One region of the Streptomyces sp. NPDC008163 genome, then DNA from elsewhere that is predicted to be linked to it. Evidence: riboswitches for the same ligand, from Rfam matches in the RefSeq annotation. Region 1 holds a riboswitch; each other region holds the start of a gene.
What was found. A riboswitch is a leader RNA that binds a small molecule or an ion and turns the genes downstream of it on or off. The one in region 1 is predicted to bind cyclic di-AMP.

Region 1 (10,066 bases):
GTCCCGGGAGACGAGGTTGTAGTGCGGCTGGAGTGCCACATAGCGGGCCAGGCCCTCGCGTTCGGAGAATTCCAGCGAGGCGCGCAGCCGCGCGGCGCTGATGTTGGAGGCGGCGATCTCGCGGACCTTGCCCTCCTTCACCAGCTCGTCGAGGGCGGTGATGATCTCCTCGACCGGAACGGTCTCGTCGTCGAAGTGCGTGTAGTACAGGTCGATGTGGTCCGTGCCGAGCCGGCGCAGCGACTCCTCGGCGGCCGACTTGATCGTGGGCGCCGAGAGACCCTTGTAGCCGGGGAGGGCGCCGACCTTGGTGGCCACCACGACATCGGACCGGTTGCCGCGCGACGCGAGCCACTTGCCGATGACCGTCTCCGACTCGCCGCCCTCGTTGCCGGGAACCCAGTGCGAGTAGGCGTCGGCGGTGTCCACGAAATTGCCGCCGGCCGCCGCGTACGCGTCGAGAACGGCGAAGGACTGGTCCTCGTCCGCGGTCCAGCCGAAGACGTTTCCACCGAGGCAGAGCGGGAAGACCTGGAGCCCGGACGGGCCGAGAGTGCGCAGTGAAGTCATGGGTGGAACAACGGCCCGGGGCCTGCTCGCTATTCCGTGCCGCATACATACGGTCCGTGCCGCATACGTCCGGTGGACCGCACCACGCGAACCGGCAGCCCTGACGTCGGGGGGGGGGTGCGTCAGGGCTGCCGGGGTTCGGAAGGCCGCGTGCGGGGAAGGGCCGGGGGCGTCGGAGTAAGAGACCTCAGACGGTGAGGCCGCGGGCGTGCAGCCAGGCCATCGGGTCGATGCCGGTGCCGTCCGGGGTGTGGACCTCCAGGTGGAGGTGCGGGCCGGTCACGTTGCCGGTCGCGCCGACGCGGCCGATGGTGTCGCCGGTGGTGACCTTCTGGCCGACCGTGACGCCGATCGAGGACTGGTGGCAGAACCACAGCTCGGTGCCGTCCTCCAGCTCCAGCACCGTGCGGTAGCCGTAGGCGCCCGACCAGCCGGCCGACTTGATGGTGCCGGTGTGGATGGCCTTGATCGGGGTGCCGGTGGGCGCCGCGAAGTCGAGGCCCGTGTGGTAGCCGGAGGACCACATCGAGCCGGCCTCGCCGAACGTCGAGGTGATCGTGTACGAGGAGGTGGGAATGGCGTAGCTGGCGGCGAGCTTGGCCAGACGCAGGGCCTCGGCCTTCTTCTTCGCCTCCTCCTCCGCCTTCTTCTTCTCGGCGGCGGCCTTGGCCTTGGCCTCGTCCTGCTGCTTCTTCGCCTCGGCGGCCGCCTTCTCGGCAGCGGCCTTCTCCTCGGCCGCCTTCGCCTCGGCGTCGGCGGCGCCCTGCTGCTGCTCGGCCTGCTGGAGGATGCGGGCCCGCAGCGCCTCACCGGCGTCCGTGGTGCCCTGCTCCGCCTCGGCGGTGGTGAGGCCGGCGGTGGTCAGCGGGGCCGCGGCGGTGGCGGTCGCGGGGGCTTCGGCCGCGGTCTCGCCGGAGAACAACGCGCCCACGCCCGGAAGGGACTTGGCGTCGGGGAGATTGTCCGCGAGGGAATCGGGAAGAGAGATGGAGACCGGCGGCTTGCTCTGCGCGGTGGCCATGCCACCCGCACCGACGGCCGCGATGACACCGACGCCGAGGACGGTGGAGCTGCGGGCCAGACCATTGCGCTGCTTGGCGACGCGGTGCTTGCCACGGACGGGGCGGACGGACTCCTCGGTGGGGTTCCATTCCTCCCAGGTCCGCTCGGAGTCGGCGTCGTCGCGGAAGCCGCTGCCGAAGTGGGCGCCGGTGTCGAAGCCGCTGCCCCGGTCGGTCGCGTAGTCGCCGCCCTGTTCCGGGATGTACGCGGTGCCGGGGCCGGATGCGAAGTCGGCGCCGTACTCGGGCACGAACCGGGAAGGTGACTCGGGGGCAGGCTTGTTGGACGCCACGCGGGCGCACTCCTTTCCTTCCTTCTCGCCTACCGGGTTAGCTGACGGGTTCGGAGCAGGAAGGTCTCCTACGGGTTCCTCCGCCTCTCGTGAAGACGAAGATGCCCGATTCACCCCATGTAGGTGGTTCCCCGGTTCCCTTGCGGAATTCGGCGCACGCGCGCGGCGCCGTCCTGACGACGGCTGGGACAACCGCGCTGCGTTATCGAACGTTAATAGACAGACAGCTCCGATTCCAAGCTGTTCCCACTGATCGTTCACACGCCCGGCCTGGACTTACGGGACACAACCGGGTGGAATCGGGCGAGTTGTTCGACGTTCGGCCACTACGCGTTTTCTGACGTTGCGTCAACTGTTATGCGGAGCGGCGCACCTCAGTCACTGAGCGTGTCACCCCGCTTGACGATCTTCACCGTCCTGCGCCGGTCCGGCTGCCCCTTCGCCGGCCGGGCCACCGCGAGCAGCGCCATGTCGTCGGTCGACTCGCCCCCGGTATGCAGCCGTACGTCGTCGGTCAGCGCGGACAGCAGCTCCTCCGGTCCGGGGAAGAGCCGACCGCGCAGCCGCTCCGCCGGGTCGTAGAAGACACCGTCGGCGTCACGGGCCTCCGACAGGCCGTCCGTGTAGAACAGCAGCGTCCCGCCGGCCGGCAGCTCCCATTCGTCCGAGCGGTCCGGCCGCACCCCCAGGTCCATGCCCAGCGGAAGCGCGGGCTCCGAGGGCGTCAGCGCCTCCACCGCGCCGTCCCCGTGCAGCAGCAGCGGATCCGGATGGCCGCGGTTCACCATCCGTACGCGCTCGGCGCCCGGCGGGATCTCCGCGAGCACGGCGGTCACGAACCCCTCGAACGCGTCCAGATTGCTCCGCCGTACCGACTCGCGCGCCAGCGCGCGCTCCAGCCGCTGCGCCACGCCCTCCAGCGATTTCTCCTGCTCGGCCGCCTCCCGGAACGCCCCGATGACCACCGCCACGGCGCCGACCGCCTCCAGCCCCTTCCCGCGCACATCGCCCAGTACCAGCCGTACACCGTACGGGGTGTCAGCGGCCGCGAAGAGGTCTCCCCCGACGAACTCGTCGGCCTGCGCCGCCTCGTACCGCGCGGCCACCTGGAGACCGCCGATCCGCTCGGGCGGCGTCGGCAGCACCGCCCGCATGGCCGTCTCGGCGATGATCCGGGCGGACGCCAGCTGCTCGTTCCCGCGCCGCACGACCCGGTTGATCACCCCGGCCTGGAAGGCGACCGTCAGCACGGTCAGCATCTCAATGAACGGGACCACGCCCGGCAGGTCCCCGGTGGCGAGCCGCATCGCGGCGATCGCGACGACCCCGGCGAGTCCGATCCGGAGGGTGGCGCCGAGGCCGAAGAAGGGCGCTGCGATCAGCGGGGCGGCGGCGAACATCGGAACGGCGGTGAAGGCCGGCGGGGTGAAGTAGTCGAAGACCACCCCCACGACGATCATCGCGGCCGGCAGCAGCCGGACGAAGCGGCGGCCACCCACGCCGTCAAGCTCTCGCCACCGTCGCTCCCACTTCCTCACCTGCGGTCTCCTGCCCGGTGCAGCCACGGCCGTGCCGCGCACCTCCCCCAGCCTCGCGTCCGCCCGGCCACCGGGCGAATCCTCGGCCGCCGAAGGGGCGAAACCCATCTGAGCCGACAACGCATCAGGCCCGGCACGCTGTCTGCGTGCCGGGCCTGATCCTTCAGTAGCGGGGACAGGATTTGAACCTGCGACCTCTGGGTTATGAGCCCAGCGAGCTACCGAGCTGCTCCACCCCGCGTCGGTGAACCCAACTCTACGTCATGTTCGGGGCCCTCATGACCACGCCCCGGGCACCTCGGCCCGCGCACCCCTCCTCCCCCCGGCTCACACCGACGGGCAATGGGGTGAATGTGGTGATATGACTGTTTTCAGATTCAGCCAGTCCGATGCGGCTCCGGGAGTGGACGATGGACGACTATCCCCTGCTCAACCTGTTCTGGACGATGCTCTGGTTCTTCCTCTGGATCATGTGGCTCTTCCTCCTCTTCCGGGTCATCATGGACATCTTCCGCAGCGATGACCTGAGCGGCTGGGCCAAGGCCGGCTGGCTGATCCTGGCGCTGGTACTGCCCTATCTGGGCGTGCTGATCTACGTGATCGCCCGCGGCAAGTCCATGGGCAGGCGCGACGTCCAGGAGGCGAAGGAGCGCGACGCCGCCTTCAAGGCGTACGTCAGGGACGCGGCGGGTACGGAGAGCGGCGGCCACAAGGGCGGCCATGTCGAGGACCTGTCGAAGCTCGCCGACCTCAAGGACAAGGGCGCGATCACCGAGGAGGAGTACCAGCGGGCGAAGTCGAAGCTCCTGGTCTGACGCGACGGGCGCTCCCCACACCGGCACGGGGAGCGCCCGCCGTCGCTCCCCGTTCTCCGGAAGGCCGCGCCTCTCGCTCGTACCGGTGAAAACCCGTCGTACGCACCTCGCGACCGTCCGGAAGGATCGCCAGGGCGTCGTAGCCGGGAATCGACTCCAGCCAGCCGAGCGCGCTCTCCCCCCTGGCGAAGGCAGCCGTGGCGAAGGCGTCGGTCATGGTGAGACCGGGCCCGACGAGCGTGATGGACGCGAAGGTGCTGACGGGCGTACCGCGGAGTGGATGAAGGATGTGAGCGCCGCGTTCCGCGACACCGGAGGTCGCGATGGCCAGGTCGTGGTGGACGGTGATGACGGTGGCCAGGTCGTGGGGGCGCAGTGGGTGCGCGATGCCGACGCGCCACGGCGCGTTCCCGCCCGACCGGCCGCGTATCCGCAGGTCGCCCCCGCCGTTCACGCAGGAGTTCCGCACGCCCGCGTCGCTCAGGAGCCCGGACGCCCCGTCGACGGCCCAGCCCTTGACGAGTCCCGAGGGGTCCAGCCGCCCGGCGGGAGTCAGGGTGAACCAGCCGTCGGAGAGAGCCGCGGCCCGGTCGCAGAGCCGCATCACCTCGCGAACCTGCGGGGGGCAGTCTTCGAGGGGGATCTCCTGGCGGTCCAGCCGGCTGATGTGGCTCTCGGGCCGGTAGGTGGAGAACACCGCGTCGACCCGGTGGAGGAGTCGCACGGCATCCGTGAGCGCGTGGCGGATGGCGGGGGTGGGCCGGTCGCGGATGTCGAAGGTGAAGACCGTTCCCATCACGTGCTCGACGTGTCGCAGCCCCGTGGAAGACGACTCAGCCATGAGCCTGGTCCAAGGCGCTCTGCAGGGACTCCGTGTAGCCCTGGCTCGTGTAGCTGGCACCGGAGACGGCATCGATCCGCGCGCTCTGCGCCTTGACGGCCTCCTGGGTGAGGAGCGGCAGCGCGTGGGCGGCGATCTGCCGGTCGCGCCCGTTCTGGTCCGGTGCCCGGAGGATCTTCACCGCGGTGATACGGCCATGGGAGAGAACGGCGGCCACTTGGACGGTGCCGTACGGCGTGTCGACGGGGGTCCCGGTGAAGGTGCCGCTGCCGGTCGCCGCGCGCGGCCGGGCGGACGGCCGGTTTCCCGGCACCGAAGGAGCCGGGGCGGTGGGCGTCGGGCCGTCTGCCGTGAGGGGCGTGTGGTGCGGTTTGAGCGAGAGGAGCGTCACGATCAGGGCGCTCGCTCCGGCTGTGGCGAGAAGGGTTCGGCGCATGATGGGTCCTCCTCAGAACGCGAACGACTCGTGGTGGATACGCCGGCCGGGCACCCCCGCCTGCCGCAGGGCGACGACGGCTGCCTGCGTCATGCCGTCCGGCCCGCACAGGTAGACGTCGTGCGCGGCCAGATCCGATACCAGTGCGTTCAGGCCCGCGGCGCTGAAGGTCCGGGCGGAGCCGGACGGCCCGTCGTCCACGACGTAGTGGACGACGGCACCCCGGCCGGCGGCGATGTGTTCCAGTTCGCCGCGCAGCACCAGGCCGGCGGTACTGCGCGCCCGGTAGATGAGCGTCACCTGTCCCGGCAGCGTTTCGAAGAGGGCACGCAGGGGCGTGATACCGACGCCTCCGGCGACCAGCAGGACCGGCCGGCCCGACGCCCGGCCGGCCGTGAAGGAACCGTAGGGTCCCTCGGCCCAGACCCGGGTGCCGGGGGTGAGCCGGGCGAGCGCGGCACTGTGAGCTCCCACGGTCTTCACCGTGATCCGCAGGTGCCGGGGATGCGGGGGAGCCGAGAGCGAATAGGGGTTGGCGGCCCACCACAGTCCGCGCGTCATGAAGCGCCACCGGAAGAACTGCCCGGGCTCGGCACCCAGTTCCTCCAGGTGCCGGCCGGTCAGATGCACGGAGACCACGTCCGGCGCCTCGTGGTGGACGGCGGCCACGCGGAGGCGATGGCGGAAACCGCGCCTGACCGGCACCGCGAACCTGTACCAGGCCAGCAGCCCGGCCACACCGAGGTAGAGGCCGTACCAGGCTGCCCGGGCCCACGGATTCCCCACGAAGTCCGCTCCGTTCGAGAGCTGGTGGCCGAAGGCGAGGAAGACGGCCACGTAGGTGGCGAAGTGCAGGTAGTGCCAGGTCTCGTAACTCATGCGCCGCCGGACCGCCCGGGCCGAGAGGAACGCGGTGGCCACGAAGAGCAGGAAGCCCAGCGTGCCCTTGAGGAGGTCGGGGTAGTGCAGGACGAGCGTGGAGGTCTGACCGACCACATCGGTGTGCGCGGTCAGCGCGTACCCCCAGATGATGAGCAGGGTGTGCGCGAGGATCAGTGAGATCGTCCAGCGTCCGCCCAGGGCGTGCCAGCGGGCGAGCCGGTCCGTCCCGATGCGGTGGTCGAGGAGCGGCACCCGGGCCATCAGGAGCAGGAGGACCGCGCAGGCATAGCCGGCGAGCAGCCCCGTGATGCGTCCGGCGCCGGTGATCCAGGCCGCGGGGTCCGTCACCGACGACGTGTCCGCCCACCACAGGGACAGCACTCCGGCGGCGCCGGACCAGATGCCCGATTGGACGAGGAAGGGAACGGCGGGACGGCCGGGCAGGCGATGACGTACGGCCCGCCGGGCGGGTGCGGCGGTCTGCGTGGTGGACATGGACTCCTCCGACGGGATCAGCCGGCTACGGCTGTCTGGGCGGCCCAGCCTCACAAGCGAACCTCTGCGGGGCCTCTGAACCGGCTGCCGGGGCCCGTCCTCGGAGACGATTCAGAGGAAACTCAGAGGCAGGCCTCACCCCCGCTCCCCCGGTACCGGGGGATGCTGGAGACATGAAGGAAGCGACAGATGCGGCACCCCGGCTCCACCGCCCCGGTGGGGAACCGGTGCGCATTCTGGTCGTGGATGACGAACCCGACGTCACCGAAGTGCTCTCAGGAGCCCTGGCAGCCGAGGGATGGGAGGTCCGGACAGCTGCGGACGGGGCCACCGCCCTGGCGACGGCCGCCGCCTTCCGTCCCGACGCGGTGGTTCTGGACAGGATGCTGCCGGACGCCGAAGGGCTGGAGATCCTGCGCTCCCTGAGGCGGACCGACCCCGGCGTGTGCGTGCTCTTCCTGACCGCCCGCGACGAAGTGGACGACCGGATCGCCGGGATCACCGCGGGGGGTGACGACTACGTCACCAAGCCGTACAGCCTGGAGGAGGTGCTGGCCCGGCTCCGCGGCCTGCTGCGCCGGGCCGGCATGGCGGCGGAGCCCGGGACGCACCGGCTCACGGTGGGGGACCTGGCCATGGACGAGGAAGCCAGGGAGGTCAGCCGCGGCGGCACCACCCTCGAACTGACCCGGACCGAATTCGAACTGCTGCGCTTCCTCATGCGCAACCCGCGGCGGGTGCTCTCCAAGGAACAGATCCTCGACCGCGTCTGGTCCTACGACTTCGGCGGGCGTGCCCACATCGTGGAGTTGTACATCAGCTACCTGCGCAAGAAGGTCGACGCCGGCCGGTCCCCGATGATCCATACGGTGCGCGGCGTCGGCTACGTCCTCAAGCCGGAAGCCCCTTGAACAGGCTCCTGCCGCGCACGCTGCGCGGCCAGCTGACCCTGGGCATGGTCACGCTGCTCACCCTCGCCTGTCTCGCGGTCGGAATCACCACGGTGCTCGCCCTGCGCGGCTTCCTGACGGGGCGTCTGGACGAGCAGTTGTACGCGTCCGGCGGCCGGTTCGCCGCCAGCCTGGAGCACGAGAACGAACCCGACGCCGACAACCGGTCGGATACCCGGGGCCAGGCGGAAGGGACCCTCGGAGCCCGGGTCACGAACGGCAGGGTCAGCGAGGCGGCCGTCGTCGAGGACGACACCGACCGGCCACTGCCGCTCACGAGCGAGGACCGCAGTGCGCTGCTCGGCGTCCCCCCGGACCGCCACGGACACACCCTCGTCCTTTCCGGCCTCGGGTCCTACCGGGCCACCGCGGTCCGGGGGGACGACCGGGACATCCTGATCACCGGACTTCCGCTGCGTCCGGTGGAGGAGACGGTGCACCGGCTCGTGGCGGTCGAAGCCGCTCTGTTCGCCGCCGCGATCGTCTGCACCGGCATCGCGGGCGGACTGTGGGTGCGGGCCGCGCTACGCCCTCTCCGGCGCGTCGGCGCACGCGCCTCCGAGGTGGCGGATCTGCCCCTGGCCACGGGCGAGGTCGCGATGCCGGGCCCCCTGCCCGACGCCGATCCCCGCACGGAGGTCGGCGGGCTGGGAGCGGCCATCAACAGGATGCTCGGCCACGTCGAGGACGCCCTCGTACGGCGTCAGGCCGGCGAGGAGAGGCTCCGTCACTTCGCGGCCGACGCCAGCCACGAACTGCGTACCCCGGTCGCCAACATCCGCGGCCACGCCGAACTCATGCTGCGCCACCGCGAGCCCATGCCCGGTGAGGTACGTCGCTCACTGGAACGCATCAGCGGCGAGACGGAGCGCATGACACGCCTGGTCGACGATCTCCTCCTGCTCGCCCGCCTGGACGCCGGACGTCCTCTCGAACACCGGCCCGTCGATCTGACCCTGCTCATCCTGAACGCCGCGGAGGACGCGCGCGCGGCGAGCCCGGACCACCACTGGCGTCTCGACCTCCCCGACGCGCCGGTGGTCGTCGACGGAGACGCCCACCGGCTCCAGCAGGCGATCGGGAACCTCATGGCCAACGCCCGTACGCACACCCCCGCCGGTACCGAGGTGCTCCTCACGCTCACCACCTCCGCGGCGGGCGTCGAGTTCAGCGTCAGCGACAACGGCCCGGGCATTCCCGAGGAGCTCCAGCCGGAGGTGTTCGGCCGCTTCGTCCGTGGTGACCAGGGCCGCTCGCGCAGCACGGGGAGCACGGGGCTCGGGCTGGCCATCGTCCACGCCGTGATCACGGCCCACGGAGGGACCGTGCACGTCGTCAGCCGGCCCGGCCGCACCACCTTCCGCCTGACGCTGCCCGGCTGAGCCGCCCGGAAGCGGCGTGCCGGTCCCCCGGCCGGGGTGTTCCCGGGTCAGGCCGGACGATCCCCGCCTTCGCGCCGGGCGGCCTCGACGGCGGCGAGTGCCGCGTCGAGGCGGCGGGTGGCCTCGTCGGCCACGGGGACCATGGCGTCCCGGCCGCTGAGGGCGACCATGGTGCCGGGGTCGACGGCCTGGACGATCACCTCGTCGCCCTCGGCCCGCACGACGACGTTGCAGGGCAGCAGCAGCCCGATGGAGCGGTCGGCCTCCAGAGCCTTGTGGGCCAGGGGCGGATTGCAGGCACCGAGGATCAGGTAGGGCTCCATGTCGTGATCGAGCTTGGCCTTGAGGACCGCCTGCACATCGATCTCCGTCAGGACACCGAAGCCCTGGTCGGCCAGGGCGCTGCGGACGTCCCGCTGCACCTGGTCGAAGGGGGCGGTGACGGTCACGGTGCGGTCGTAGGACATGGGGCCTCCTCGGTCTCCGGTCACATGCGGGGCGGGCACCCGTCGGCCCGGCGCTGTGACCTCTGGCACTTCTGAAATATACCCCCGGGGGTACATGCGTTACAGTCGGCAGCATACCCCGGGGGGTAATTTCCACAGGAAGGAGTATCGAGGTGTTCTTCGTCGACGTGATCGAGCTGGAGGGCCTGGGCAATCGCAGCTACCTCGCCGGCGGCGGGTCGGCCGCGGTGGCGGTGGACCCGCCCCGGGACATCGACCAGGTCCTGACCGCGGCCGCCCGGCGCGGGGTGCGGATCTCCCACGTGGTGGAAACCCACATACACAACGACTACGTCA
Region 2 (10,066 bases), on a different contig from region 1:
CTTCGCGGCGGTCGGCGCGCTGACCCTGGCGAACATCTTCATCGCCACGCTCTGGACCTGAGCGGCGGACGCGCCCCGGAAGAGGGGGCCGGCCCGCTCGGACCGGCCCCCCTCCCCGGTCAGGCCGGGCGCACACTCCCGTAGATCGGCATGTAGTAGATCGACTCCTCGCGCACGTTCGCCCCGGGCTTCGGCGCGTGGATCATCATCCCGTCGCCCTTGTAGATCCCCACGTGGCTGATGTCGTCGTAGAAGAAGACCAGGTCACCGGGTTGCAGATCGGCCGTCGCGATCCGGGTCCCGACGTTCACCTGGTCCCAGGTGGTACGCGGGAGGTCGACGCCCGCCGCCTTCCAGGCCGCCTGCGTCAGCCCCGAGCAGTCGTACGAGGCGGGGCCCGTCGCCCCCCAGACGTACGGCTTGCCGATCTGGGCGCGGGCGAACGCGAGGACCTTCTCCGCCTTGGTGGAGGCGCTGCTCCCGGAGCCGGTGTCCGAACCGGAGCCCGAGCCCGTCTCCGTACCGCTGCTCCCCGCCTCCTTGGCCTTCCGCTCGGCCTCCTTACGGGCGGCGGCCTGCTTCTTCGCCAGCTCCGCGGCCTTCCGCTTCGCCTCCGCCTCCTTCTTGCGCTCCAGCTCCGCCAGCCGCGCCTTCTCCTCGGCGGTCAGCTTCGACAGCAGCGTCCGGGCCTCTGTCAGCTTCGTCTGGACGTTCTGCTTGCTGGTGCGCAGCGAGGCCTGCGACTCGGTCAGCGTCTCCAGGCTCTCCACGGCCTCGGCCCGCTGCTCGGACGCCTTGGCCTGCTGCGTACGGAACTCCGTGACCGCCTGCTGCTGGCGCTCGGCCATCCGGTCCATGAGGTGCGTCTGGTCGAAGAACGACTGCGGGTCGTCGGCCAGGAAGAAGGTCGCGGTCGGCGCGAGGCCGCCGTTGCGGTACTGGGCGGCGGCGTAGTTGCCCAGCGTCCTGCGGGCGTCGTTCACCTTCTCGGTGCGCTCGGCCACGTCGTCCAGGAGCGAGTCGACCCTGGACTTCTGCCGGTCCGTGGCCTCCTTGGCCTGGTTGTACTTCTGGGTCGCGTTGCCGGCCTGCCGGTACAGGTCGTCGACCTTCTTCTGTACTTCCTCGATGCTCGGCTTCGGCGCGGGCGCGGCCATCGCGCTCTGGGAGGACAGCAGGGTCACCGAGGCCAGCGCGGCCGAGGTCAGCCCGACGGCCGGGACGGTGGAGCGCATCCGGGTGCGCGGTTTGCGATGCGACGCCAAGGCCGGCATCTCCTTCCGTGGACCGCCTACCGGGTTAGCTGTCGGGTTCGGGCGGAACGGAAGGCTGCCCTACGGTCCGGTGGGGAAGGACCGATTCACCCCGGTACTGCGTGTGGGTCCCCGGTTCCGGGCGGGCCCGGATTCGGCGTGGCGGCACGCTCGGCGTAGGTCGCCTCTGGGGGTACGGGCCGTCCGAACGTGCACGCTAGCCAACTCATGGGGCCGCTGTGAAGGTTGGTGTGCGATATGCCCGATACATTTCCGTGACCTTTCCGGACCGGGGCCGGGTGTCAGTCGGGCGCCTTAGACTCGGACAGCGATGAGCAGCCTCTTTGACGACAGTTTCCTGGCCGGCCTCCAGCAGGAGGAGGACGCGCCCCCGCCGCCCCCCGAGGACCCCGCACCCGAAGCGGTGCCGGAGGACCTGTTCGCGGGCGTGTTCGAGGGGCCCCCGCCGCCCCGTGACGCGTACTACCGCGACGGCGCGCACCGCCCCGTCATCGACCCCGAGGCGCTGCTCGACGGGCTGAACACCGAGCAGCGCGCCGCCGTCGTGCACGCCGGGTCGCCCCTGCTCATCGTGGCCGGGGCGGGCTCCGGCAAGACCCGGGTGCTCACCCACCGCATCGCCCACCTGCTGGCCGAGCGGGGCGTCCACCCCGGCCAGATCCTGGCGATCACCTTCACCAACAAGGCCGCCGGCGAGATGAAGGAGCGCGTCGAGCAGCTGGTCGGGCCCCGGGCCAACGCGATGTGGGTCATGACCTTCCACAGCGCCTGCGTCCGTATCCTGCGCCGCGAGTCCAAGCGGCTCGGCTTCACGTCCTCGTTCTCGATCTACGACGCCGCCGACTCCAAGCGGCTCATGGCCCTGGTCTGCCGCGACCTGGAGCTGGACCCGAAGCGCTACCCGCCGAAGTCCTTCACCGCCAAGGTCTCCAACCTCAAGAACGAGCTCATCGACGAGGAGACCTTCGCGGGCCAGGCCGCCGACGGGTTCGAGAAGACGCTCGCCCAGGCGTACGCGATGTACCAGGCCCGGCTGCGCGAGGCCAACGCGCTGGACTTCGACGACATCATCATGACGACGGTCCACCTGCTCCAGGCGTTCCCGGACGTCGCCGAGCACTACCGCCGCCGCTTCCGGCACGTCCTTGTCGACGAGTACCAGGACACCAACCACGCCCAGTACACGCTGGTGCGCGAGCTGGTCGGCCCGGCCGGTCCCGAGAACGCCCCCGCCGAGCTGTGCGTCGTGGGTGACGCGGACCAGTCGATCTACGCCTTCCGGGGCGCGACCATCCGGAACATCCTCCAGTTCGAGGAGGACTACCCGGACGCGACGACGATCCTCCTGGAGCAGAACTACCGCTCCACGCAGACGATCCTGTCCGCCGCCAACGCGGTCATCGAGCGCAACGAGAGCCGCCGCCCCAAGAACCTCTGGACCAACGCCGGCAGCGGCGCCCGCATCACGGGCTATGTCGCGGACACCGAGCACGACGAGGCGCAGTTCGTCGCCGAGGAGATCGACCGCCTCACCGACGCGGGCGACGCGAAGGCCGGCGACGTCGCCGTCTTCTACCGGACGAACGCGCAGTCCCGTGTCTTCGAGGAGATCTTCATCCGCGTCGGCCTGCCCTACAAGGTCGTCGGCGGTGTCCGCTTCTACGAGCGCAAGGAGGTCCGGGACGTCCTGGCCTACCTGCGGGTCCTCGCCAACCCCGAGGACACCGTCCCGCTCCGCCGCATCCTCAACGTCCCGAAGCGCGGCATCGGCGAGCGCGCCGAGGCCATGATCGACGCGCTCTCGCTGCGCGAGAAGATCACCTTCCCGCAGGCGCTGCGCCGGGTGGACGAGGCGTACGGCATGGCCGCCCGCTCCTCCAACGCCGTGAAGCGGTTCAACACGCTGATGGAGGAGCTGCGCACGATCGTGGAGTCCGGCGCCGGTCCCGCCGTCGTGCTGGAAGCGGTCCTGGAGCGTACCGGCTATCTCGCCGAGCTCCAGGCGTCCACCGACCCCCAGGACGAGACCCGCATCGAGAACCTTCAGGAGCTCGCCGCCGTCGCCCTCGAATTCGAGCAGGACCGGGGCGAGGAGGAGGGCGCGGGCACGCTCGCGGAGTTCCTGGAGCAGGTCGCGCTCGTCGCCGACTCCGACCAGATCCCCGACGAGGACACCGACGGCTCCGGCGTCATCACGCTGATGACCCTGCACACCGCGAAGGGCCTCGAATTCCCGGTCGTCTTCCTGACCGGCATGGAGGACGGCGTCTTCCCGCACATGCGGGCCCTCGGACAGGTCAAGGAGCTGGAGGAGGAGCGCCGCCTCGCCTACGTCGGCATCACCCGCGCCCGCGAGCGGCTGTATCTGACCCGGGCCGCCATGCGCAGCGCCTGGGGCCAGCCCTCGTACAACCCGCCGTCGCGGTTCCTGGAGGAGATCCCGGACCAGCACCTGGACTGGAAGCGCAAGGGCCCGATGGCCGCCCCGGCCGGCCCCACCTCGGGGATCACCTCCTCGCTCTCCGCCTCCCGGGCCCGCTCCGGCCCCTCCGGCTTCGCGACCCGGCGGACCTCGGACAAGCCGACGATCACGCTGGTCGCGGGCGACCGTGTCACGCACGACCAGTTCGGCCTGGGCACGGTGACGGCGGTCGAGGGCGTCGGCGACCAGGCGAAGGCCACGGTCGACTTCGGTGACGGCCGCCCCAAGAAGCTGCTCCTGCGGTACGCGCCGGTGCAGAAGCTCTGAGACGCGCAGGCCCTGAGATACGCGGAACGGCCGGAGCCCCCGAGGCTCCGGCCGTTCCGCGTATCTCGCCGACTCAGGTCGGGTTGACCCCGTGGCTGCGCAGCCACGGCAGCGGGTCGATCGCCGCGCCGCCGCCCGGACGCACCTCGAAGTGCATGTGCGGGCCGGTCGAGTTCCCGGAGTTCCCGGAGTACGCGATGACATCGCCGGCCTTGACCGGGCCCGAGCGGATACGGGTGCTGCTGAGGTGGCAGTACCAGGTCTCCGTGCCGTCGGCCATGGTCACGATGGCCATGTTGCCGTAGGCGGTGTTGTACTGCGTACGGACCGTGCCGTCGGTCGCCGCCATCACCGGGGTGCCGTACTGGACGGGGAAGTCGATGCCCGTGTGCACGGACATCCAGTTGACGCCCGCCTGCCCGAAGTAGGCGCTCAGCCCGTGCTGCTTGACCGGCAGCACGAACTTGGGGCGCAGGGCCTCCTTGCGGGCGGCCTCCTCCTCGCGCTTCTTCTTCTCGGCTGCCTGCCGCTGCTTCAGGTCGATGCGTTCCTGGGTGCGGCTGGCGCGGTCCGCGAAGTTCTCGGCGTCGGCGCTGAGGTTGGCGAGCTGGGTGTCCAGCTCGTTGTTGGCCGCGACCGGCTTGACCGTGCCCGGGTCGGCTGCGGCCATGGTGGTGGTCGCGTCCTTCTTCGTCTCGTCCCCGCCCATGCCGCTCACGGAGGCGGCGGCGATCCCGGCCACGCTCATCACGCAGGCGGAGGGGACGGCGACGGTGAGGAGTGCGGAGCGCTTCGCGGGGGAACGCCTGCGGCTGCGGCCGCCGCGGCGGGGTTCCGCGGGGGCGAGATCGGGGTGCGGCCCGGCGGATACGTCCGGCTCGTCGCCGTCGTCGGCGCGGCGGTGGGGCTCGTACGGGTCGTAGTCGTAGGACTCGTGCCCGTCGTACGACACGTAGGTCTCGTACGGCTCCGAGGGGGTGGCCTGTTCGGCTTCGTTCGAGGCGGCCGGGCTTTGCACATTTTGCTCTTCGTGCCCGGGCGTGGCGCCGGTGTTCCAGGCGGTGGCGTCGTACACGCCCGTGTCGTACGTCCCCGTGTCGTCCGAGGGCCACGCGGTCGCGGCGGCGGTCCAGGTGGTGGTGTCCCACTGGCCGGAGGAGTAGCCGTCCGCCGGGAGCCAGGCGGTGGTGGTGTCGTACTGCCCGGTGTCGTACGCGGTGGTGTCGTACTGCGGGTGCTGCGGGGCCTGGTAGGCGTGGTGCGCGCCGGTGTCCCACTGGGTGGTGTCGTACGGGCCGCCGTATCCGGTCTCACCGCCGGTGTACGGGATGCCGTAGCCCTGCGAGGTGTCGTACGAGGCGTCATAGGCGCCGTCGTAGGTGACGCCGGTGCCGGGGAGGGAGCCGAAGAGCGGGTCCGTCTCGAAGCTGCCCGTCTCGAAGCTGCCTGTGGAGCGGCCGTCGTATCCGGCATACCCGGCGTGGGGGTGCTGGTCGTTCACCAACTTCTCTCTCGCCTCGGCAGCAGGACCAGGTTCCGGGGGCGTGGGGTACCCCGGGAGAACTGGCGGCGACTGTACCCGGCGGTATCCGCCATCGACAATCTTCGACGGCGTCGGGGCGCCCGGGAAAACGGGCAATCGGCCGTGTTTCGACGGCGCCCGCACAGAGCCTTGGCTCTATGTTCGAAGTTTGTTCGGTTTAGGCGGCGGGGGTGGGGCGAGTGGTTCCGGAGGTCGTCCGGTGTGCGGTCCCGGAGGCCTCTTGCACGGGCTCCGCCTCGTCCAGCGCCTGGCGCACGGCCGCCGCGACCGCCGGGTGCACCGGCAGGGCGAGGTGGCCGATGCCGGTGACGCGTACGTTGACCGCGTCGAGGTCCGGGTGGTCGACGCAGGCCGCCTCGGCGGGGACGATCACCCGGTCGAGTTCGCTCCAGAAGCTGACGAACCGGGTCCGGCAGCCCGGTGCGGGCAGCCGCAACTCCTCGACGGGGGCCGAGCCCGCACGCATCTGCCGCACGATGGGCAGCGCCCCGGCCAGCGGGGCGACGGCGGTCCCCGAGTGCGGGGTGCCCAGCGTGACGAGGGTGCGCACCCGGTGGTCACCGGCCAGCCGCTGTACGTAATAGCGGGCGATGAGGCCGCCGAGGCTGTGGCCCACGATGTCCACCCGGTGGTGCCCGGTGCGGGCGCAGATCTCCTCGATGTGGCGGTCGAGCAGCTCGGCGGCCGTACGGATGTCGCTGGTCAGCGGGGAGTAGTTGAGCGATTCCAGATGGTGCCAGCCGTGCCGGGCCAGCGAGCGGCGCAGCAGGACGAAGACGGAGCGGTTGTCGATGAAACCGTGAAGAAAGACGACGGGTGGCCGGTCGGTGGGGGTGATGTCCGGGCGGACGGCGGTTTCGGCGCCCTCGTCGGCGGCCGGAGCGCGGTCCGGGTGGCGTTCACCGGTGATCCCGGTCGGATACAGCAGGGCGTGCCCGGCGAGCACGAAGAGCTCCAGGGCGGTCGCTCTCAGCAGTGCGGTCGGCGGGGCGGGGAACGGCAGGCTGGGGGTCTTCATCGTCGGCCTCCTGCTCCGGACGGGCGCCGCGCCGGCGGAGGTCCGGGCGGGCTGCGGCCCGTGCGGACGGAGGCCCGTACCACCGTGCCGTGCGGCTGACGGCGCGGTGATACGGCGACCCGACGCGGCTCCCCGGGCGGCCGACCCCGCACGGCGAAAGCGCCGCGGGGTCCGGGGCCGGTGCCCGTGAACAATGTCCCATGTGTGATTTCCCCCTCCCGGCCCACCGTGAAACGGCGGCTTGCGGGATGCTGTGGATAACGTTCGTTCACATCCCCGGCCCTTCAGGCACGGGAGACGCATGTGGAGGCAGTGATGGGTGTGACCGGTCCGATCCGTGTGGTGGTGGCCAAGCCGGGCCTCGACGGCCATGACCGCGGGGCGAAGGTGATCGCGCGGGCGCTGCGCGACGCGGGTATGGAGGTCATCTACACCGGCCTGCACCAGACGCCCGAGCAGATCGTGGACACGGCGATCCAGGAGGACGCCGACGCGATCGGCCTCTCGATCCTCTCCGGCGCACACAACACGCTCTTCGCCAAGGTGATCGAACTCCTGAAGGACCGCGACGCGGCGGACATCAAGGTCTTCGGCGGCGGCATCATCCCGGAGGCCGACATCGCCCCCCTGAAGGACCAGGGCGTCGCGGAGATCTTCACCCCGGGCGCGACGACGACGGCGATCGTCGACTGGGTCAACGCGAATGTCCGCCAGACGGCGGAGGCGTAGGGCGCCCGAAGGCGCCGGGGTCCGGGGGCGTGCTGCGGTCCGGGGGCGCTGCGGTCGGGGGAGACCGGGTGCGCCGTGCGCCGGGGCCCGGGGCGCTGCGGTCCGGGGCGGTCGGGTACGCCGTGCGCCGGGGCCCGGGGCGCTGCGGTCGGGGGCGGTCGGGTACGCCGTGCGCCGGGGCCCGGGGCGCTGCGGTCGGGGGCGGTCGGGTACGCCGTGCGCCGGGGCCCGGGGCGCGACCTCCGGCATGCCGGGCCGGGCGGGCCGTCCGTGTCGGCGCCGCGCGGCCGGGTCCGCTGGGCGGCAGTTCCGCGTAGCCGTCCCTCAGGGGCGCGCTCGCGGGGCGGTCCGCGGCGGCATCCTGCCGGGTGGAGCCGGTGCGGGCGCCCGGGGAGGCAGGGGGTCGCGTCGGGCCGTGCACCGTGCGCGCCGCCGCCGGGGCGGGCCGGGGCCGCGGCGGCGGCCGCGTGCATGTGGCTTCTGCGTGGGCGGCCCCGCGCACTCGGGGCCGCCCCGGGCGGACGGTCACCCCATCGGGGACCCGGACAGCTCGCTGTCCATCGTTGCGCGCAGGCGGAGCGTGGAGACCAGGCGCTGGAACGCCTCCGTCCAGTAGCCGTTCGCGCCGGGGGAGGCGTCCTCCGGTTCGGCGGGGGTGGTGGTCAGGACCTCCAGGCGGGCCGCCTCGGCCGGGTCGAGGCAGCGTTCGGCCAGGCCCATGACGCCGCTGAAGCTCCACGGGTAGCTGCCCGCGTCCCGCGCGATGTCGAGCGCGTCGACCACGGCCCGGCCGAGCGGCGGCGCCCACGGGACCGGGCAGACCCCCAGCAGCTGGAACGCCTCCGACAAACCGTGCGCGGCGACGAAATCCGCCACCCAGAGCGCCCGTTCCGCCGGGGGCAGCACCGCCAGGAGCTTCGCCCGCTCGGCGAGCGACGCCGTACCGGGGGCGTTCGACGGGGGCGTCGACGGCGGACCCAGCAACGCCCGCGCCCACCCGGCGTCCCGCTGCCGCACGGCAGCCCGGCACCAGGCCGCGTGCAGCTCCTCGCCCCAGCCGTCCGCCACGGGCAGGCCCACGATCTCCGCCGCACCGCGCCCGCCGAACCGCGCCGCCCAGACGGAGAGCGGGGTCGCCTCCACCAACTGGCCCAGCCACCACGACCGTTCGCCCCGGCCGGACGGCGGGAGCGGCACCACCCCGTCACGCTGCATCGCCTCGTCGCACTCGTGCGGCGCCTCCACCGCGACGAACGGCTCGTCACCGGTGAGCCCCGGGCTCACACAGGACAACGCCCGGTCCGCCATCCGCCGGGCCAGCGCCGACCCCGGCAGCGCGGACAGCAGCTCGGCCGCCGTCGCCCGGACATTGCGGCTGCGGTCCGCGAGCGCCTGCTCAAGGAACTCCTCGTCGTCGGCGGACAGCCCGGTGCGCAGCGAGTCGACGAACATCAGCCGGTCCTCGGCCCGTTCCGTCTTCCACGTGGTGGCCAGCAGCGCACGGGCCGCCTCCGCGTCATGCGCCCGTACGGCCCCGAGGAGCGCGACCCGCTCCGCGAACAGGCCCTCCTCCCAGAGCTGTCGCACCGCCTCCGGGTCGTCCGGCGAGGGCAGCAGCGCGCTGCCGGACGCGCCGCGCAGCGCGAACTTCCACTCCGGGTTCAGCCCGGCCAGCCACAGGCCGCGCGGCCCGGCGAACTCCAGGGTCTGCGGGCGCAGATCGGTGCGGGCCCGGGCCGCGTCGAGCAGCGCGGGCAGTGCGGAGTCCGGCGCCCGGTAGCCGTGCAGATTGGCGGCGGCCAGCCACTGCGGGATCAGCTCCGTCAGGTCCGGGGCCGCGCCCCGCCCGCCTCCGGAGCCCGCGGCCCGGTCCGCCAGGAGCTGGGCCAGCCGGCCGCGGGCCGCTTCCGGCAGGTGCGGCCGGGGATCGTCGGGCGCCACGGCAGGGCACGGGGACGCGGCGGCGGGCAGCAGCCCCGCCCGCCGCCGCACGGTGTGCAGCGCGGCCGCGTCCAGCAGCGCGGCGGCGGTGCCGTCCGGGCCGGTGCCGGACACGCCCTCGGGCGGCCGCCGGTCCGTGCCGAGCAGGGCCGAGGTGACCAGCTCCTCCCACGGCACGGACGCCGCCGACGCGGCGACTGTCGGGGTGGTGGCTGGTGTGGTCTTACGGGACATCGCCCCTCCTCGGGAGCCGGACTACGGAGTCAGATGAGCGTGACGGTGTCGACGGGGGCACCCGTCCCACCCGCGGCCCACGCCGCCAGCGGGTCGAAGCCCCGGTGGCCGCACTCGCCGAAGACCGTCAGCGGGGCGCCGCCCGAGACCGCGACGAGCTTCCAGAGCGACGGGCGGTTCAGCGCGGCGGGAGCCACGGGCAGGGTCTCGCGGCCCTCCCCGTCCACCAGTTGCCAGCCGTCCGGGGACGGCACCGGTATGACGTCGCGCAGGGTCACCGGCCAGGACTCCGCCCACGGGTCGTCGCCCAGGGCCCGCCCGTACGCGGCGATCGCCTCGGTGACCGTGACACCCGGCGGGGGCGCGACGGCGGGCTCGGGCACGGCGAAGCGTTCGCCCAGCTCGGCGCGGAGGCGGCCGGACCCCGGATGGGGCGTCAGCTCGGCGTCGATCGTGACGCCCACGGGCAGGGCCTGGGCGGGGGAGCGGCCTGCCGCCCCGAAGGACAGCAGCAGCGCGGTGCGGCCCGACTCCGCCCCGTACAGCCAGATGCGACGGGTGACGATCCTGCCCTCAGG
Region 3 (10,066 bases), on a different contig from region 1:
AGCCTTCGCTGCCGATGCTGCTCCAGCTGGCCAGGATCTACGGTACGACGGTCTCCGAGCTCCTCGGCGAGACGCCCCCGGAACGGGACGCCATCGTCCGCGGCCGCCCGTTCGAGGGCCCGGCCGCCGACGGCTGGCTGTACCAGCAGGCCGGGGGCTCCGGCCGCGCGATGCAGGCGCTGCGCGTCCGCGTCCCGTACGGCGCCCAGGGCGACCTGGTACGCGTCCACCCCGGCGAGGAGTGGCTGTACGTCCTGACCGGCCGCCTCCGGGTGACGCTCGGCGAGACGGTCCACGACCTCGTGCCCGGGGACGGCGCGCACTTCGACTCGCTCACCCCGCACCGGATCGCCGCCCCCGAACCCGAGGGCGCCGAATTGCTCTTCGTCCACACCCTGCTGCAGAGCCCCGCCGCCGACCTGTGCCTCGGTGGCGCGGTCCACCGTCTCTGAGAGGCCCGCCATGTCCGATTCCGAGCATTACGACCCGCTCACTCCGGCCCCGCGCCCCGGCGCCGACAGCCAGGAGAAGAAGATGCCGCGCGGACTCGTCATCCGCCTCTTCGCCTATCTCGTGGCCGGGCACGTCATCGCCGCGTTCCTGTACCTGCTCTTCGCCGTCGGCATGCACAACCAGTAGCGGAAGCCGGCCCGGCCCCCGCCTCAGGCCTCGTCGAGGAGCGTCTCGCGCAGCCGCTCCCGGGTGGCGGGCGTGAGCTTCAGCCCGTCGGCGAGATAGCGGTCGGTGCCGCCCCAGGTCTCGTCGATGGCGGCGAAGGCCGCGGCGAGGTAGTCGGGCTGGGCACCGAAGAGCGGGTTGAGCAGCTCCAGTACCTCCGGGGACATCCCGGTGGCCGAGGTGTCGCTGCGCCGGATGCGGTAGCGGCGGTGCGCGTCGTTCGACTTGAGGTAGTCGGCCTCGATGGTCTCCCGTCCGACGCCCACCGCCAGCAGCGTCACCGCGATGGAGAGCCCGGCCCGGTCCTTGCCGGCCGCGCAGTGCATCAGGGCGGGCACACTGTCCTCGGCCAGGGCGTGCAGCACCCGGCTGTGCTCGCCGGTGCGTTCCAGGATGATCGAGCGGTACGAGGCGACCATGCGGCGGGTCCCCTTTCCGTCGGCCAGGATCGAGCGGAGCTCCGCGATGTTCCCGTCGCGCACCATCCGCCAGAACTCCGCGCCGTCCGCCGGGTCGCTGAGCGGGATGCTCACGTTCCGGACGCCGGGCAGCTCGATGTCCAGGCCGTCCAGCTTGTGGTCCGCCGCGTTGCGGAAGTCGAAGACCGTGTGCAGGCCGAGCCCGCCGAGGAAGGCCGCGTCCTCGGCCGTGGCGTGCGCCAGGTGTCCGCTGCGGTAGAGCCGGCCGTGCCGGACCCGGCGGCCGTCGGTGGTGGGCAGGCCGCCCACGTCGCGGAAGTTGCGGACGCCGGTGAGTACGGGCTCCGCCGGCGGGGTCTGCGGCAGCTGCTGCGTCACGGTCACTCCTGGAGGCTCGGCTCTGCCCCGGCGCGTGTCGCCGACGGGCCCACGACCGCGACCCTACGACATCGGTTCCCGGGGCAATCATCTCGGCCGTCCGCTCCGAGCCGAGGCGGACGAGGGCCATGACATGTCCGTATTGATGGGATATGACCAACCTGCCCCGGTTGTAGGGGAGATGATCACTCGCTCGTGAGCGGGATCATATCCGTGACGGTGTGTGGTGACGCCCCGGCTGGGTAGTCCCCGCACCGCGCGGAAAGCCAAGATCCGTAATCCACGGAGTGTGACCGGAATTCCGCACCGCAATTCCGGAGCGGAATCCGGTGCCGAACGCGCGGCTTGTTTCCGCCGTCCCGGCTCGCTTACGTTCCATGCCATCCGGATGGAACGCCCAATCCTGCCGCCGTCCGGAATTCGCATCCACTCACCGTGTGGCAGGAGCGGGGGAACCAGGTAAGCCGCCGACCGGGACGACCGGACGGCTCGGGGTGAAGTCGCGCCAGGCGCGGCCGGGCATCTCCAGCCCGAACCCGACAGCTCACCTCGCAGGCGCCGGAGAGGAAATTCTTCATGCCCAATTCGGGTAAGCACCGCCGTCCCAAGTCCAGCACCATCGCCCGCGGCGTCGTCGCCGCGAGCGCCGGCGGAGCCGTCATCGCGCTTCCGCTGCTCGGCGCCACCGGTGCCCACGCCGCGGAGCAGTCCGCCCCGGCCACGTCGAAGTCGGCCGCCGCGCACACCGCCCCGGCCACGCCCGCGAAGAGCGCCGGCACCACCACGTACTCCGTCGTCTCCGGCGACTACCTGTCGAAGATCGCCGCCCAGCACCACCTCAAGGGCGGCTGGCACAAGCTGTACCAGGACAACCGCGAGGTCGTCGGCGAGAACCCGAGCCTGATCTTCCCGGGCATGAAGCTGACCCTCGGCGCCAAGGCGGCCCCCGCCGCCACCACCCCGTCCAAGGCCCCCGCCAAGACGGCGGAGAAGACCGAGGCGAAGACCGCGCCCAAGGCCGAGACGAAGGTCGACACCAAGACCGAGGCGCGGACCGAGGCCAAGACCGAGGCCCCGGCCTCCCAGGACAACGCCTCCGGCTATGTCCACCCGGTCCCCGGCAACCACACCACCGCCTACCGCGCCTCCGGCGCCAGCTGGTCCAGCGGCAGCCACACCGGCATCGACTTCCCCGTCTCCACCGGCACCAGCGTGAAGGCCATCACCTCCGGCACCGTCGTAACCGCCGGCTGGGGCGGCGCCTACGGCAACCAGGTCGTCATCAAGCACGCCGACGGCCACTACTCCCAGTACGGCCACATGTCCTCGCTCTCCGTCTCGGCGGGCCAGACCGTGACCGCGGGCCAGCAGGTCGGCCTCTCCGGCTCCACCGGCAACGCCACCGGCCCGCACCTCCACTTCGAGGTCCGCACCGGCCCGGAGTACGGCTCGGACATCGACCCGATCGCCTACCTGGCGTCGCACGGGATCTACGTCTGATCCAGGCAGTACCGGCCCGGTGATCCGGGTCACCGAACGACACAGAGGGACGGCGCACGGCGGTGCGCCGTCCCTCTGCTTATTCCCCCTTTACCGAAAACTGACCGGGTGGTTTATCTCACCACCCGTCAACCCCTTATTACGGTCGCGTAGGTCACATTCCGGGGTGCAGGATATGCGGTTGTGGCAGACGATTCGAACAACCTCCAGCAGGGCGCCGTCGACCGACAGGGCGCCATCGGGTCGTACGCGGCGATTGGCGACAGCTTCACCGAAGGAGTCGGCGACCCCGGCCCGGACGGAACGTTCGTCGGCTGGGCCGACCGGCTCGCGGTTCTTCTCGCGGACCGGCTTCCGGACCCCGGAATTCCGGTGGACGCCTTGGGTACACCCGTCTCCGCGCACGGGTACTTCCGGTACGCCAATCTCGCCGTACGAGGACGCCTCCTCGACCAGATAGTCGAGGAGCAGGTGCCCCGCGCCAAGGAACTCGCCCCCGATCTGGTGAGCTTCTGCGCCGGCGGCAACGACATCATCCGGCCGGGCACCGACCCGGACGACGTGGCCGAACGCTTCGAGCGCGCGGTCGCCGACCTCACGCGGTCGGTCGGCACCGTCATGGTCACCACCGGCTTCGACACCCGCGGCGTGCCCGTGCTGCGTCATCTGCGCGGCAAGATCGCCACCTACACCGCCCACGTCCGGGCCATCGCCGACCGCTACGACTGCCCGGTCCTCGACCTGTGGTCGCTGCGCTCCGTGCAGGACCGGCGCGCCTGGGACGGCGACCGGCTCCACCTGTCGCCCGAGGGCCACACCCGGGTCGCGCTCCGCGCCGCCCAGGTCCTCGGCCTCGACGTGCCGGCCGACCCGGACCAGCCGTGGCCGCCGCAGCCGCCGCGCGGCACGCTGGAGATCCGCCGCGACGACATCCACTGGGCACGCGAGTACCTGGTCCCGTGGATCGGGCGGCGGCTGCGCGGCGAGTCCTCCGGGGACCACGTCGAGCCGAAGCGACCGGACCTGCTGCCGCTCTGACCGGCCCCCTCCGCTGTCCTCAGTCGCCCCGCGACCGCGTCGCGGCGACCGGGGACAGCGGCAGCGCCGCCGGGACGCGCTCCAGGACGCCGCCCGCGAAGACGTCGTACAGCGGCAGCGTCTCCAGGTGCACATAGCCGATGTGACAGTCGCAGACGGCGAGCGGACAGGCCCTCGGGCCCAGTGCGCGCCGATAGCTCCCGTCGTACAGATTGCCCAGCTCCGCCCGGACGAAGTGGCAGCGGCGCACCGTGCCCTCCCCGTCCACCGAGATCACCGACTCACCGGTCCGGCAGGGCAGCCCCGCCGAGCGGTGCGGATGGCGGCTGTACGGGAACAGCGGGTCGATCTCCGTCCACCGCTCCGCCTCCTCGTCCGTGTAGGTGTGCCCCTCGGCGGCGTTGACCCAGAGGTAGACCTCGTCCGGGAGCGCCGCGCGCAGCCGCCGCGCCTCGCCGAGATGGGCGTCGAAGCCCACGACGCCCACGCTGTGCCGGACCCCGAGGTCCCTCAGCTCCGCGCACCGGCCGAGGAAACGCTCGTACGGCGTCTGCCCCGGGTGGTACGTGCACCAGAGCGCGATCCGCTCGCGGGCCGCCTCCGGCGCCTCGGCCAGCCACCGCGTACGGCCGCTCAGGTTCGTCTGGATCGCGACCCGGCGCACGTGCGGGAGGCCCGCCAGCCCGACGACCGCCCGGCGGTACCAGGAGCGCACCAGGCCCTCGCCCCACGGTGTGAACAGCACCGAGATCCGGTCACCGGTCTGCGCCGCCACCCACCCGGTGAACCGTTCGAGCGCCGTGCGGTCCGCCAGCAACTGCTCCCGGCTGTCGCGCCGCTTGGCGAACGGGCAGTACGGGCAGTCGTAGTCGCAGGAGGCGAGCGGGCCCCGGTAGAGAATCGTCAGGTCCACGGATCACTCACTTCAGCTCGTACGCGGCCATCGCGGCCCGCACGGCGGGGGAGAAGAGCTCCGGGCCCAGCGCGTCGGAGTACGCCAGTCCCTCGGGCGACAGCCGCAGCAGATCCCGCGTCGCCGTGTCGAGCCAGCCCCGGCTGTCGAACCGGGCCAGCTCCTCCGGGAAGTCCTCGTACGGCGAGGTGCCGAACCGCTCGCGGTATGCGTCCACCGGCATGCCTCGCGCCTGGAGCACCGACTGGAGCAGATGGCGGCGGCGCGCCTCGTCGCCGTCGGTGTACCGCCCGACCTCGGCGCGGGAGAAGTCCGCGGTGGCGGTGTAGGCGTCGATGATGCCCCGGACCTCGCCCATCCGGACCGCGTAGTCGAAGGAGTAGTGCAGCCGCGAGGTGTAGGAGCGGGCGCCGCAGCCCAGGCCGATCATGCCGTCCGTCTGGCAGGCGTAGTCGTCGGGTCCCTCGGCGCGCGGGGCGTCGGTGCGGCGGAACATCCGCATCGACACCTGCTCGTACCCCTGGGCCAGCAGGTGGTCGCGGCCCGCCCGGTAGAGGCGCAGGCGCTGCTCGTCCCAGGCGGCGTCGGCCTCGCCGGGCGAGCGCCGGCCCAGCGCGGTCAGCGGGCGCACGTACAGCGGGTAGAGGTACAGCTCCTCAGGACGCCAGCGCAGCGCCGCGTCCAGCGAGGTCCGCCAGGTCCGCTCGGTCTGGCCGTCTATGCCGTAGATCAGGTCGATGTTGAGCACGGGTATGGAGGTGTCCCGGATGGCGCCGAGGGCCTGCTCCACGTCGGCGGCGTGCTGCGGGCGCACCGCCGCGCGGGCCTCGGCCTCCACGAAGGACTGCACCCCGATGCTGATCCGGGTCGCGCCCCGCTCGGCGAGCACGGCGAGCCGGTCGGCGGTCGCGGTGGACGGGGACGTCTCCACGGACAGCGGCACGGACCGCAGATCGGCGCCCATCCGCTTCTCCGCGATGTCGCACAGCCGGTCCAGCTCGCCCGCCGTCAGGAACGTGGGCGTGCCCCCGCCGAACGCCGCGGCCGCGAACCGTACCGGCTCCGCGTCGCCCAGCGCGTCCCGCACGGCGCTCGCCTGCCGTTCCAGCGCGTCGAGATACCGCGAGGTCAGCTCGTCGGGGGCGCCGATCCGGGTGAACAGATTGCAGAAGCCGCAGCGGACCTCGCAGAACGGGATGTGCATGTAGAGGGAGAGCGCGTCCTTGCGTTCCCCCGCCCACAGCTCGTCCAGTGCGGGCCGCCCGCCGGGCCGCTCGGCCAGCGGGCGGTACGCCGTCTTGTGCGGGTAGGCGTAGACATAGCTCTCGTACGGGCGGACGGTGTGCGTCACGGTCATCGGACGGCCCCCGGTTCCAGGAAGAAGTGGGCGTACGGGACGGTCCAGACCGACTCGTGGCCGAGCCGGTGACCGGTGTAGCCGTCGTCGCCGTAGGCCGTGCCGTGGTCGGAGCAGACGATGGCGAAGGCACGGCGGCGGCTGCTCGCGGCGGCGAAGAGCCGGCCGATGTGGGCGTCCACGTATTCCAGGGCGGCGGCGTGCGTCGCACGGCTGTCACCGGCGTCGCGGGTCGCCCCGGGGGTGTGGAACCAGTTCGGCTGGTGGAGCGCGGAGACGTTGACGAACAGGAAGAGCCGCTGCTCCGGAGGCAGGGCGGCGACCACTTCCTCGGCGCGGGTCACCTGCGCCTCGAACGAGGTCGGCGAGGGTACGCCGAACTCCGGCTCCCAGTGCGCCTCCTGGAACATCCCGGGGAGCACCGAACCGAGCGGCCCGCGAAGGTTGAAGAAGCCCACCCCGCCGACGCACACCGTGCGGTAGCCCTCCTTCGCGAGCGCCGAGACCAGGTCCGGGGTGTCGAACACGAAGGTGCGCTCCGCCGTGGTCTCGCTGCCCGCGAACCGGGCGGCGAACAGCCGGGGGTGCGGCCCGGGCGCGGCCGGGGTGGGCAGGAACCCCGCGAACATCGCCTGGTGGGAGGCGTACGTGAAGCTGCCCGGGGCGTGCCGCTTCTCCCAGGCGCCGCCGGGCAGATGACGGGCCAGATTCGGGATGCGCCCGGCGGCGGCCAGCTCGGCGGCGACGTCGTACCGGAGGGTGTCCAGAGTGACGAACAGCAGATCGTGGCTGCCCACGACCTCGCTCATGTCGGGGTCGGGGCAGAGCCCGGAGACGTGTTGGGGGCTGTACTCAGGGGGTGGTGCTGACACGGTCGTTCCTTGGTCGGTCCAGTACGGCGGCGATCTGCGCCGCGTAGGTGTCCAGGCCCTCGGCTTTGCTGCCGGGCAGGCCGGTGAGCCCGGGCAGCAGGTCCCCGAAGGCGTTGACCTCGCCGACGGCGAAGCGCCGCCAGCCGGTCAGGGGCAGCAGGTCGACGCCGACGCACAGGGTGTCCGGGAAGGCGGCGGCGGCCCGTTCGCAGATCGCCAGGGCCTCGCCCCAACTGCCGCCCGCCGCCGCGACGGCCGCCCGCACCCCGGCCAGGTCGCCGCGCGCCCCGCCCAGGTGCAGATTGGTCATCGGCGAGGCGCTGGTGCGCACCACGGCGTGGGTGGCCCGGCCGGCGACCACGACGACGCGCAGATCGGCGGCCCGGCCGCCCTGGGTGGCCTTGGGCAGCCAGCGCTCGATGTGCAGCCCGTCCGGCGCCAGCGCGTCGATCACCGCCGCGACCTCGCGCTCCGTCGTGCACCGGCGGACCCGCAGCGAGTTGTACAGCCGCCCCGCCCGGTCCCGCTCGACGGAGGTCGCCGCCCGGACCCGGCCGCGGCCCGCCGTCTCCACGGCCAGCACCCCGGAGGCGGACGAGCCGTGCGCGGGCTTCACGAACGCCCTGGGTATGCGGTGGGCGGCCATCAGGTCCCGTACGTCGTCCCAGCCGCGCACGGGCGCCCCGGCCGGGCCGGAGGTCGGGGACGTGGGGACGGGCACCCCGGCCGCGTCCAGCACCCCGTGGCACAGCCGCTTGTCGAAGAGCGTCGCGATGTCGGCCGGGTCGTCGAGCAGGCGGGCGCCCGCGTCGGCGGCGGCCCGGGCGACCTCGCGTACGGCGGCGGTGAAGCGCGCGTACCAGAGGGCCGAACCCTCCACCCGGGTCGGCTCGTCGGCCCCGCGCAGCAGCCGGTCCACCTCCGCGTCCTCGCCCGGTGATTCGACGCGCACGGTCTCGCCGGGCAGGAAGCGCGCCCCGCCCCGCAGCACGTCGAGCCAGGGCACCGTACGCGCCTCGGGCAGGCCGGCGGCGGCCACCGCGTCCTGGAACAGGGCGACGCGGCGGCTGCCCGGATTGCCGACGACCGCGAGGCGCGGCGGTGCGCTACTCGCTGACCGCGACATAGCGGGCATCGTCCTCGTCGTCCGGATCCCAGTCATCCGCCCCGTCGAGGCAGACGTGGACGTCGTCGCGCTCGCCCAGCTCCTTGAAGCGCTCCATCACCTCGTCGCTGAGGTAGTGGTGATACAGGTTCAGGAAGTCCAGATGGGTGAGCGGCTGCCCTCCGAGCAGGGCCAGCCCACCCGCGTCGCTGAGGGTGCCCATCGACAGCGCCAGCGACTCCAGCTGCGCGACCACCGGGGCAGAAGCCACCGCCACGGCGATCTCGTCCTGGATCTCGCTGTTCTGCAGCCCGAGATGACGCAGCCGGGGGAAGCCGCCCCCGGACAGCAGCGGAGCCATGTCCGCCACCGTGGCGTCCCCCGCGTACCACTGGGAGCCGAGCCACACGTCCAGCCGTTCCAGCGCGGGCAGTTCGCAGGCGCCGACCGCGCGCACGACGTGACCGGGCAGACCGCCGGATTCGAAGCGCAGGGCCTTCAGCGCCTCGTGCCGCACCGGGTGGAGCTCCAGCGTCTCCTCGTTCAGTCCGCTGCCACCGCCCCGTACCACCAGCTCCTCCAGGCGCGGGAACGCCCGGAGCACCGGCGTGATGTCGCACATCTGCAGCCACGACACCTCGCACTCCTCGCCCACGACATCGGCGAGGAACAGAGCGCGCAGCGCGGGGAAACGGGCCGCGTCCGAGGTGATCAGCTCGATCACGGGAGCGAGCGAGCTGTAGTCGTCCTGCCACCAGGGGCCGATCACCAGGGCACGGACCTGTGCCGGATCGACCGAGGTCAGGAAGTGCTGCCAGACGGCGGCGAACTCCGGTCCCTCCCAGGTGCATTCCAGCCGCCAGGCCAGGGCGTCCGGCGCGGGCCGCGTCGCGGGCCACGGGTTGTCGTCGCCCGGCTCCGGCAGGGTGAACACGGGCAGGTCGTGGAAGGAGCAGGGGTGGTCGATGCCGGTCATCGCGCCGTCACTCCGAGACCGTGACGTACCGGCCGGCCGGGCCCCGGTTGTCCCACGGCTCGCAGCGCTCCGAGAGGTCGATCCGCACCCCGTGCGGCGCCAGCGCCTCGGTGACGCGCCGCTCCATCGGCTCGGTGAGGAAGTGGTGGTGCAGGTCCAGCACGTCGAGGTGGGTCAGCGGCTGACCTTCGAGGAGGGCGGCCGCACCCTCGTCGCCGAGCGTGCCGCAGGACAGGTCCAGGGTCTTGAGCCGGGCCACCAGCGGGGCCGAGGCCACCGCGGTCGCGATCTCGTTCTGGATCTCGCTGTTGCGCAGGCCGAGGTGGTGCAGGGCGGGGAAGCGCGTACCGGCGAGCAGCGGCGCCAGATCCGACACGTTCGCGTCGCCGCCGTAGGCCGAGACGCCGAGCCACAGGTCCAGCCGTTCCAACGCGGGCAGTTCGCTCTCCAGGACACCGCGCACCACCTCGCGCGGCAGGCCGCCCGCCTCGATGGTCAGCGACCGCAGCCGCTGGTGCTTCGCGGGCGGGAAGACCAGCTCGGAGCCGCCGCGCACGCCCAGCTCCACCAGCGCGGGGAAGGCGTCGAGCAGCGCGGTGACGTCGCTCTGCTCGATCCAGGAGATCTCCGCCTCCTCCATCGTCAGATCCCCGACGAACACCGCCTCCAGAGAGGTCAGCCGGTCGGCGGCCGCGATGACGAGACCGATCGGATACGAGGACTTCTCCTCGTACGACTCGCCCCACTGCCCGATGATCAGGGCCCGGACACCCGCCGGATCGACCTCCGCCAGGAAGGCGTCGAACTCCTCCTCCCAGGTGCCCTCGTCC

Region 2: another riboswitch for cyclic di-AMP. It lies ahead of ACFZAT_RS01835 (NlpC/P60 family protein); the one in region 1 lies ahead of ACFZAT_RS26235 (peptidoglycan DD-metalloendopeptidase family protein).
Region 3: another riboswitch for cyclic di-AMP. It lies ahead of ACFZAT_RS08940 (peptidoglycan DD-metalloendopeptidase family protein); the one in region 1 lies ahead of ACFZAT_RS26235 (peptidoglycan DD-metalloendopeptidase family protein).

The regions. Positions count from the first base shown of each region.
Region 1 is NZ_JBIBHG010000012.1:251,707-261,772, reverse strand. It holds gene ACFZAT_RS26240 (aldo/keto reductase) at 1-570, opposite strand, end outside; gene ACFZAT_RS26235 (peptidoglycan DD-metalloendopeptidase family protein) at 758-1,924, opposite strand; cyclic di-AMP (ydaO/yuaA leader) riboswitch at 1,936-2,089, opposite strand; gene ACFZAT_RS26230 (SpoIIE family protein phosphatase) at 2,299-3,423, opposite strand; tRNA gene ACFZAT_RS26225 (tRNA-Met) at 3,630-3,703, opposite strand; gene ACFZAT_RS26220 (SHOCT domain-containing protein) at 3,873-4,277, shown strand; gene ACFZAT_RS26215 (FAD:protein FMN transferase) at 4,231-5,118, opposite strand; gene ACFZAT_RS26210 (FMN-binding protein) at 5,111-5,554, opposite strand; gene ACFZAT_RS26205 (ferric reductase-like transmembrane domain-containing protein) at 5,567-6,931, opposite strand; gene ACFZAT_RS26200 (winged helix-turn-helix domain-containing protein) at 7,105-7,842, shown strand; gene ACFZAT_RS26195 (ATP-binding protein) at 7,839-9,263, shown strand; gene ACFZAT_RS26190 (DUF302 domain-containing protein) at 9,311-9,730, opposite strand; gene ACFZAT_RS26185 (rhodanese-like domain-containing protein) at 9,883-10,066, shown strand, end outside.
Region 2 is NZ_JBIBHG010000001.1:363,936-374,001, forward strand. It holds gene ACFZAT_RS01830 (hypothetical protein) at 1-61, shown strand, start outside; gene ACFZAT_RS01835 (NlpC/P60 family protein) at 120-1,274, opposite strand; cyclic di-AMP (ydaO/yuaA leader) riboswitch at 1,273-1,423, opposite strand; gene pcrA (DNA helicase PcrA) at 1,585-4,023, shown strand; gene ACFZAT_RS01845 (peptidoglycan DD-metalloendopeptidase family protein) at 4,097-5,524, opposite strand; gene ACFZAT_RS01850 (alpha/beta fold hydrolase) at 5,724-6,584, opposite strand; gene ACFZAT_RS01855 (cobalamin-dependent protein) at 6,900-7,313, shown strand; gene ACFZAT_RS01860 (DUF5691 domain-containing protein) at 7,839-9,488, opposite strand; gene ACFZAT_RS01865 (SWIM zinc finger family protein) at 9,518-10,066, opposite strand, start outside.
Region 3 is NZ_JBIBHG010000003.1:201,169-211,234, reverse strand. It holds gene ACFZAT_RS08955 (helix-turn-helix domain-containing protein) at 1-452, shown strand, start outside; gene ACFZAT_RS08950 (DUF6126 family protein) at 463-639, shown strand; gene ACFZAT_RS08945 (tyrosine-protein phosphatase) at 663-1,475, opposite strand; cyclic di-AMP (ydaO/yuaA leader) riboswitch at 1,893-2,048, shown strand; gene ACFZAT_RS08940 (peptidoglycan DD-metalloendopeptidase family protein) at 2,052-2,975, shown strand; gene ACFZAT_RS08935 (GDSL-type esterase/lipase family protein) at 3,159-4,013, shown strand; gene ACFZAT_RS08930 (STM4011 family radical SAM protein) at 4,033-4,926, opposite strand; gene ACFZAT_RS08925 (STM4012 family radical SAM protein) at 4,934-6,283, opposite strand; gene ACFZAT_RS08920 (STM4013/SEN3800 family hydrolase) at 6,280-7,092, opposite strand; gene ACFZAT_RS08915 (STM4014 family protein) at 7,136-8,281, opposite strand; gene ACFZAT_RS08910 (STM4015 family protein) at 8,262-9,236, opposite strand; gene ACFZAT_RS08905 (STM4015 family protein) at 9,244-10,066, opposite strand, start outside.